4 regions of the Pseudomonas sp. DCA-1 genome follow, and region 1 is predicted to be linked to each of the others. Evidence: riboswitches for the same ligand, from Rfam matches in the RefSeq annotation. Region 1 holds a riboswitch; each other region holds the start of a gene.
What was found. A riboswitch is a leader RNA that binds a small molecule or an ion and turns the genes downstream of it on or off. The one in region 1 is predicted to bind cobalamin.
Positions count from the first base shown of each region.

Region 1 (2,190 bases):
CTGCCGGCATCAGCCTGCCGCGCTCGACACGAGAGATGATCGTCATGCGTGCACCGACGGTGGATGCCAGTTCACTGCAGTCCGGTGACCTGGTGTTCTTCGCCACCAGTGGCGGCTCGCAGGTCAGCCATGCCGGCATCTATGTAGGGGACGGGCGCTTCGTGCATGCTCCCTCCACGGGTGGCACTGTCCGCCTGGACTACCTCTCCAACAGCTACTGGGCCAAGGCCTACCTGCAGGCCAAGCGGGTGATTCCGCAAGGGCATCTGGCGCAGAACCCCTGATGTCCATGCCTGTTCAGCGGCCCCGTTGAGCTCGGGGCCGCTAGCGGCTGCCGAGATTCATGTTGCTTTGCTCACCCGCCTGATCACCCGCTTCGATTGACGCTCCCGGTGCAACCCTCTAACCTTCGCGGCGTGTTTCAGGTGCCCTGCCAGCCCCGACTGGGCAGGGTGAAACTGGGAAGCCGGTGGGCGCCAGCATGGCGCGATTCCGGCGCTGCCCCCGCAACGGTAAATGAGTAAAAGGCCGCGCAGGGCCACTGGATGCCAGCATCCGGGAAGGCGCGCAGGCCAGGGCAAAGGCCCACTCACAAGCCCGGAGACCGGCCTGATACTGCCAACGGCATCACGGAGGGTGATGCGCGGTGCACCGTGGCGCCCTGCCATGGCCTCTGCGCGTTCTCCGTTTGCCTGCCTATTACCTGTCGCCGCGCGTTGCCGTGGTGCCAGCCAGCGGAGAACCCTGATGAGCGAATCCACCGAACGCGACGAACGCCACCTGGCGCGCATGCAGCGCAAGAAGGCGGTCATCGACGAACGCATCGCCAATTCCCCTAACGAATGCGGCCTGCTGCTGGTGCTGACCGGCAATGGCAAGGGCAAGAGCAGTTCGGCCTTCGGCATGCTCGCGCGCGCCTTGGGCCATGGCATGCAGTGCGGCGTGGTGCAGTTCATCAAGGGCCGCAACAGCACCGGTGAGGAACTGTTCTTCCGTCGCTTCCCCGAACAGGTGCGCTACCACGTGATGGGCGAGGGCTTTACCTGGGAAACCCAGGACCGCCAGCGTGACATTGCTGCTGCGCAAGCCGCCTGGGCGGTGTCGCGCCAGTTGTTGCAGGACCCAGGTGTACAGTTCGTGGTGCTGGACGAGCTCAACATCGCCCTCAAGCATGGTTACCTCGACCTGGACCAGGTACTGTCCGACATTCAGGCCCGCCCGCCCATGCAGCATGTGATTGTCACTGGCCGCGCTGCGAAGCCCGAGATGATCGAGCTGGCCGATACCGTGACCGAAATGGGCATGCTCAAGCACGCCTTCCAGGCCGGTATCCGCGCACAGAAAGGCGTCGAACTGTGAGTCGATCGCGCCACTGTCCCGCCGTGTTGATCGCGGCACCGGCCTCTGGCCAGGGCAAGACTACCGTCACTGCTGCGCTGGCCCGCCTGCACCGTAACCTCGGGCGCAAGGTGCGGGTGTTCAAGTGCGGGCCCGACTTTCTTGACCCGATGATTCTCGAACGGGCCAGTGGCGCGCCGGTGTATCAGCTGGACCTGTGGATGATCGGTGCCGAGGAAAGCCGTCGCCTGCTGTGGGAGGCTGCCGGCGAGGCTGACCTTATCCTCATCGAAGGGGTGATGGGGCTGTTCGACGGCACCCCGTCTAGCGCCGACTTGGCACGCCACTTTGGCGTGCCGGTGCTGGCGGTGATCGATGGCACAGCCATGGCCCAGACCTTCGGCGCCCTGGCTCTGGGCCTGGCGCGTTACCAGGCCGATCTGCCGTTCGCCGGCGTGCTGGCCAATCGGGTAGGCAGCCTGCGCCATGCGCAACTGCTGGAAGGCAGCCTGACCGAAGGCTTGCGCTGGTATGGCGGCTTGTCCCGCGAGCGCGGCATCGAACTGCCCAGCCGCCACCTGGGCCTGGTGCAGGCCAGCGAGCTGAATGACCTGGATACCCGTCTGGACGCTGCCGCCGAAGCGCTGGGTGCTAGTTGCGATGCGGCGTTGCCGCCGCCAGTGAGCTTTGCCGAGCCCGAACCGCAAACCTGCGCTGCCTCGCTGGCCGGTGTGCGCATTGGCGTGGCGCGGGACGAGGCGTTCGCCTTCACGTATGGCGCTAACCTCGACCTGCTGCGCAACCTTGGTGCCCAGCTGGTGTTCTTCTCGCCGCTGCACGACCGCGAACTGC
Region 1 is NZ_CP169881.1:4,429,267-4,431,456, reverse strand. It holds gene ACE4QZ_RS20910 (C40 family peptidase) at 1-284, shown strand, start outside; cobalamin riboswitch at 407-628, shown strand; gene cobO (cob(I)yrinic acid a,c-diamide adenosyltransferase) at 748-1,359, shown strand; gene ACE4QZ_RS20900 (cobyrinate a,c-diamide synthase) at 1,356-2,190, shown strand, end outside.

Region 2 (2,190 bases), 880 kb from region 1:
CTGGCGAAGGCCGTGGACAGCGTTTGAACGCCGCGGAACAGGCGGATACCGGCCTGCATGGCGTCGGCGTCAAGGATAATGATACGGTCGTGCTTCACTGCGTCCATGTTGCGGGTTACCGGATCACTGCGCAGGAATTCGAGCTTTTTCTGGTAGTCGTCGGCGGGGAAACGGCGGCGGTCCATGCGCGCGATGATCAGCCAGGTCGGATTGGCCTTGGCCAGGGTTTCCCACCCTACGCTTGGCCATTCTTCGCTGGACTCGACCACGTTGCGCACACCAAGGGTGCGCAGCATGAAGTCGGCGACACCCTGGCGGCCGGCCACATAGGGATCGATGTGAAGGTCGGCGCTGGAGAACCAGAACAGCGCCGAAGTTGCCGACAAGTCCTTGCCGGCCAGCCGCGCCCTGGCGCTGTCCAGATGCCCTTGCAACTCGGCGTTCAGGGCCGCACCGCGGTCCTGAACGTCGAAGATCTCGGCCAGTTGACTGACGCTCTTGTAGATGCTGTCTACCTGGAACGCTTGCAGGCGGGTGCCGTCTGCACCGACCAGGTTGTCCTTGCCTTCGCAGTCCGATGGCAGCACGTAGGTGGGGATCTTCAGTTCATCGAACTGCTCGCGGGTGGCGACCGAGCCCTGGGCACCGACCATCCATTCGAACTGCACCGCGACCAGCTGCGGGTGCTTGCCGACCACCGCCTCGAAGCTGGGTTCGTTGTCGGCCAGGCGTGGAACCTTGGCGTTCACTGCCTGGTATTCAGGCAATACGTTGTTGAACCACAGCGAGGTGCCCGCCAGCTTGTCACCCAGCCCCAAGGCATAGAGCAGCTCGGTACCGGCCTGGCCGATGGTGACGGCGCGCTGCGGTGCCTGAGCAAAAGTCTGCGGCTTGCCGCAGTTGTCGATCGTCAGCGGGTAGTGGGTGGCAGCGGCCTGGGCCAGGCCGGTGAGGCCTAGGCCCGCGAGCAGGGTGGCGAAACGGGGCAGCATGCTGGGCGATCTCCTATCGGACAGTTCTGGTGAGGAACGCACGGACAGGCATCGCCGAGCCCCAGCGGGTGGCTGGGGCAACACTGACGGCCAATCCCGGACACCCCGCCGGTTGGTGAATGCAGGCCGGCAGGTCTCCTGACTGGTGCGTCATGGCCTGGCTCCGGCCTTCCCGGGCGGTAGGCCCAGTGGCATGGGTGGAGCAGGCTCGGCACCTACAGTTGCGGGGGCAGTTCCGTTTGGCCCGTATTGGCGGGCCTGGGATTCCCTGTTAGTTCCGTGGTGGAAACCGGCGGCCCGCATGGTAGACCATCGCGGCGCCGGGGGAAAACGCTTTTCAGAAGTACTTCAGCCAGCTGATGTCGCGGCGGCGCTGTTTCAGCCGGGCGAACCCGCGCACCGGCAGGTACAGCGAAACCGCCAGCAGCACCGCGCCCAGCCACACCGCTGCAATACCGTCGAAACCGAAGTAGTCGCCATGGTTGAGCCCGAACAGCGCCACGCAGGCCAGGTACAGCAGCTTCAGCACATACAGGTGCAGCAGGTAGAAGAACATCGGTGCCGCACCGAACACCGCCAGTGCCGTGATCCAGCGCACTTGGCCGGCCCGCTCGAACGCGCGTAACAGCAGCAGGCCACAGCCCAGGGTCAGGGCCAGGAACAGAAGCGACGGTGGGTATTTGGTGATGTTGAAGAAGCTCATCAGGGTTTGCGTGAAGGTTGGATAACCGCTCCACGGCGCCTCACCGTAACCATTGAACATGCGCAGCAGGGCAAAGCCAAGCAGCGCGAGCAAACCGGCTACCTGCAGGTGTTGCTGGCGTTGTCCGGCATCGCTGCCACGGGCGAACCAGGGCCCCAGGCCGTAACCCAGGGCGATGACGCCGATCCAAGGCAGCACCGGGTAAGACGTGCGCAGGTGCAGGGTCTCGGAAAACGCCAGCCAGCCACGATCATGCAGGATTGCCCACGGCACATGCAGGGCTGACTCTACGCCGAAGTGCACGCCGTCGAGCAGGTTGTGGCCGGCGACGATGATGGCGCCCAGGGCGAGTAGCGCGGCGCGTGGCAGCCACACCAGCAGCGACAGGGCGATCATGCTGACGCCGATGGCCCAGATCACTTGCAGGTAAATCACGCTGGGGGGCAACTGGAAGGTCCAGGCGAAGTTGACCAGGGTGAACTCCAGCACCACCAG
Region 2 is NZ_CP169881.1:3,545,521-3,547,710, reverse strand. It holds gene ACE4QZ_RS16775 (ABC transporter substrate-binding protein) at 1-992, opposite strand, end outside; cobalamin riboswitch at 1,103-1,301, opposite strand; gene ACE4QZ_RS16770 (DUF1624 domain-containing protein) at 1,330-2,190, opposite strand, start outside.
Region 2: it holds a riboswitch for cobalamin, as region 1 does, so the genes downstream of both, ACE4QZ_RS16775 (ABC transporter substrate-binding protein) here and cobO (cob(I)yrinic acid a,c-diamide adenosyltransferase) in region 1, are expected to answer to the same signal.

Region 3 (2,190 bases), 1.7 Mb from region 1:
TGCTCTGCCAGTTGCAACAACCCGGGCTCGTCGGCCTTCAGGCTGATGCTTGCGATGCCGCGCAGGTCAGCCAACGCCAGGCCCTGGTCGTCCAGAGCCTGGTGCAGCAAGCGATGCAAGGTGTCCGCCGGGCAACCCTGGCGGCAGCCAAAACCGGCGTAGAAGGCAGGCATCAAGCCTGGCTGGAACGGCGGAACAGCCAGGCGCTGAGCAGGCCCAAGGCCAGCCAGAAGGCGGCGTTGGTCAGCCAGGAGGCGACTTTGAACTGGGTTTCCAATGCTTCGGGGGCCAGGCTTTCGTGCACCTCCGGTTGCGGCGCACCGATGACATGAGGCATGACCAGCAGCACGGCGCCCAGCGCCTTCAGCAGCCAGTGGCGGGCAAACACCAGCAAGGCCAGGCCCAGGGCTGTGGCACTGGCTGTACCGACCCACCAGGTCTGGCGTTGCCCCAGGTCGGCGGCCGCAGTACCTGGCAGTTCTGGTGGCAAGCCCAGGGTTGGGGCCAGGCAGAACACGGCGAAGCCAGCCAACCCCCACAATGCGCCAGTGGCGGCGCGTTTGGGCTCGCGAAGGCTGTACAGGGCGGCGAGGATCAGGGCGAAGCCGACCGCGACCACCAGGTTGCCGCCTGTGGTGGACAGCACGCGCTGCCAGCCGTCTTCCGGCGACCAGGCTTCGGCGCTGTGTTCATGAGCGGCCACTTCGCTACCGTGTTCGTGGTGTGCGGCCGGGGCCGAGGACTCGTAGGTTTCCGCCTCCAGAATCAGCGGAGCAACCCAGAAGCTTTGCAGCAAGGTCAGCAACAGGGCTGCAAGGAGCCCGCTGAAGCCCGCAGTACGGGCAATGCGCGTGATCATCAGGCGTACTCAGTGGCAGGGGAAGGCGGCGCTGTGGCGGGTGTCGTGGGCGGCGTTGTGCACGGCCTCGATGTGCGAGAACCCGGCAAAGTAGACCAGGCACAGACCCAGCAAGCTGGCACCGACGGCGATGGTTACACGCCGGCTGAGGGTAACGGGGGTAGCAAGGCTGTGTTGTTTGGCGCTGGTGACGGGCATGACGCGATCCTCTGCTTTTTTGTGGGCAACGGGCGAGCGCGGCAGCCCCGGACGTGGTCGCCCAAGGGAATGCAACAGCGCCCGCCCACCGCGGGGTGTTCATGAACGTCAGGCCGGTCTCCGGGCTTGCGAGGAAGAGCTGGGCTCCTGGAACGCGTCACCTTCCCATGCCGTACTACAAGGCACAGTGGTACAGACGCTTCACTCGCTTACCGTTGCGGGGGCAGCACCGGCATTGTCCGGCCCTGCAGAAGGGCCTGGGACGCACCGGTTTCCCGTTTCACCCCGTGAGGGGCACCTGAACGCGAGGCATAAGGAGAGCATGGGGCGGGCTTGGCGTCAATGTCATACACAGCGCGAGGCTGTCGAACAGCAGGTACTACAGGCTCAGGCCCGCAGGCAGAAGTGCAGGAACCGGGCGTTCACCCGCGGGCGAATGCCGCCAGCTTGTCGCCATCCAGCCGGTAACGCACCCACTCATCCTGCGCCTCGGCCCCCAGTTTCTGGTAGAAGCCGATCGCTGGCTCGTTCCAGTCCAGCACGCTCCATTCCAGGCGCCCGCAGTTGTTCGCCACCGCTTCGCGGGCAATGTGCTGCAACAACTGCCGGCCAGCGCCATCGCCGCGTTGTTCGGGGGTTACGTACAGGTCTTCCAGATAGATGCCATTGCGCCCGAGCCAGGTCGAGTAGCTGTAGAAGTACACGGCAAAGCCGATTGCACGGCCATCACGCTCGCACATCAGGGCGTGCACAGTGCTGCCTTCGTCGAACAGGCTGTGCTCGATGTCGGCAAGGGTGGCGACTACCTCGTGGCGAGCGCGTTCGTATTCGGCCAGTTCGGTGATGAAGGTGAGGATCTGCTCGGCATCGGTATGCACGGCAGGGCGAATGGTGAGGCTCATGGTGACGGCTTCCTTGGTCCGGATTGGCGATACAGTGATGTGTATCTACGTAATTTAATCAAACTGTACCAGTCGCTGGGAAAGGCGACTCCGGTAGTGTGACAGCACCTATAAAGAAAGTGGAATGCCCGCCATGCTTGCCTCTGCCGACCTGCTGACCGCCTTCGTGCTGTTTGCCTTCGTGTCTTCCATCACGCCAGGCCCCAACAACACCATGTTGCTGGCCTCGGG
Region 3 is NZ_CP169881.1:2,718,174-2,720,363, forward strand. It holds gene ACE4QZ_RS12710 (cobalamin biosynthesis protein) at 1-173, opposite strand, end outside; gene ACE4QZ_RS12715 (CbtA family protein) at 173-859, opposite strand; gene ACE4QZ_RS12720 (CbtB domain-containing protein) at 869-1,057, opposite strand; cobalamin riboswitch at 1,151-1,374, opposite strand; gene ACE4QZ_RS12725 (GNAT family N-acetyltransferase) at 1,480-1,959, opposite strand; gene ACE4QZ_RS12730 (LysE family translocator) at 2,084-2,190, shown strand, end outside.
Region 3: it holds a riboswitch for cobalamin, as region 1 does, so the genes downstream of both, ACE4QZ_RS12720 (CbtB domain-containing protein) here and cobO (cob(I)yrinic acid a,c-diamide adenosyltransferase) in region 1, are expected to answer to the same signal.

Region 4 (2,190 bases), 1.3 Mb from region 1:
ACCTTGGCATGGCGCAGCACCTGGTCGACATACAGGTCGACCGATGCATGGTTCTGCACCTGCATCGGGTTGGCCAGGCGCAGGCCGGGAAAGTCTTCGGGCAATTGCTCGGCGGTGTCGGCGAGCAATGCCAGGTGCGAATCGCCGCTGCAGAGAATCACCAGCTCGGCGGGTGTCTGGCCGAGGTCGGCAATGCTGTCATCCGGTACGAAACCACCGGGCTGGGTCCGCAGCAGGTGCATGGGTCAGGCGCCCAGTGCCTGGCGCAGGCGCGCTTCCAGCTGGGCAGCATCGAGGTCCTGGCCGATCAGCACCAGGCGGGTAATGCGCGGCTCGTCGGCACGCCAGGCGCGGTCGAAGTGCTTGTCGAAACGGGTACCCACACCTTGTACCAGCAGGCGCATCGGCTTGCCCGGGATGGCGGCGAAGCCTTTGGCGCGCAGGATACCGAACTCCACCACCAGCTGGGTCAGCGCATCGAGCAGCAGGCTTTCGTCGGCTTCAGGCAGGTCGATGGAGATGGAATCGAAAGCGTCGTGGTCATGATCGTCATGATCGTCGCCGTCGTGGTGGGAATCGTGGTGAGTTCGACGGCCATCGATATGTGACTCGGACTCGGCACCCACGCCCAGCAGCACGTCCAGTGGCAGCTTGCCGCTGCTGGCCTCGATCACTTTCACCGCCGGCGGCAGTTCTTCGGCCACCTCGGCACGCACCTTGGCCAGGCCTTCGGCGTCGATCAGGTCGGCCTTGTTCAACACCACCAGGTCGGCGCTGGCCAGCTGGTCAGCGAACAGCTCGTGCAGGGGCGATTCATGGTCCAGGTTAGGGTCGAGCTTGCGCTGGGCATCGACCTGGTCCGGGTAGGCGGCGAAGGTGCCAGCGGCCACGGCCGGGCTGTCGACCACGGTGATGACCGCATCGACGGTGCAGGCATTGCGGATTTCCGGCCACTGGAACGCTTGTACCAATGGTTTGGGCAGGGCCAGGCCGCTGGTTTCGATGAGAATGTGGTCGAGGTCGCCACGGCGTGCGACCAGCTCACGCATCACCGGGAAGAATTCTTCCTGCACGGTGCAGCACAGGCAACCGTTGGCCAGTTCGTAGACGCGGCCGCTGGCTTCTTCCTCGGTGCAACCGATGCTGCACTGCTTGAGGATTTCGCCATCGATGCCCAGTTCGCCGAACTCGTTGACGATGACCGCAATGCGGCGGCCCTGGGCGTTGTCGAGCATGTGGCGCAGCAAGGTGGTCTTGCCCGAGCCGAGGAAGCCGGTGACGATGGTGACGGGGAGCTTGGCCAGTGTTTTCATGTCGCATTGCCCTTGGCAGTGTGGCGCGGGCATGCAGGACGACAGCCGCGGGCCGGACCGGCCGGGCTTGTTCGCCACCGGATCACCCCGCCCGGTTGAAAGTCGAAAACGTGACGAGGCAGGTCTCCTGGCTTGCACCGTTCCATGCCCCCGTTCAGTTGAACAGCGGGCTGGCGGGATGACGCCTTCCCGCGCGCTGGCGCAGTGGCTGTGTCGATCCGTTGTCGGTGCTTACAGTTGCGGGGGCAGCCGCGGCTTGTACCGCGTTCCCGTCTTAGCTCCGGCCATGCCGAAGAACCTCGAAGTGGGCAAGGCTACGCAGTGGCTGGCGGGTGGTCAACCATTGCTGCCGGCTGGTCGACCATAAGGGCAGCAACTGCGCTACAGTGGCACTTTTTCAACGGACAAGGACGCCCCATGCCCCTCGCCCCCGCCCTACCGGTATTGCGCATGTTCTCCGCCGACAAGGCCAAGGCTTTTTACCTGGATTTTCTGCAGATGCAGGGGCAAGACCCGTTCGGCAACCGCCTGCGCTTTTGCCAGCAGATCGATGACGAGGCCAACCCATGAAGGCATTGGGCAAACGCGAGATAAGTCGCCTGGAGCGGGAGTTGGTCGCGTGCCTGACCGATGCCTGCGAAGCCGCCAAGGCGGAGATTGTCGGCTTCAGTTGGCTTACCCATCGCCTCGACCCCGAGGACTTTCCGAGCAGCCTGCGTATCACCTGGGTATTCGAGCAAGAGGCCGACAAGGCAGCGGCCGTGGTCGGTGATGCGAAGGCGCGCATGCTGGCGCTTACCGGCCTGGCGCTGGAGCAAGCCGGCATTCAGCTGGACCATCCGGCCTGGCATGTGCGATTCGACAGTGAAGAGGCCTG
Region 4 is NZ_CP169881.1:3,130,795-3,132,984, forward strand. It holds gene cobN (cobaltochelatase subunit CobN) at 1-242, opposite strand, end outside; gene cobW (cobalamin biosynthesis protein CobW) at 246-1,313, opposite strand; cobalamin riboswitch at 1,413-1,630, opposite strand; gene ACE4QZ_RS14800 (hypothetical protein) at 1,731-1,883, shown strand; gene ACE4QZ_RS14805 (hypothetical protein) at 1,880-2,190, shown strand, end outside.
Region 4: it holds a riboswitch for cobalamin, as region 1 does, so the genes downstream of both, cobW (cobalamin biosynthesis protein CobW) here and cobO (cob(I)yrinic acid a,c-diamide adenosyltransferase) in region 1, are expected to answer to the same signal.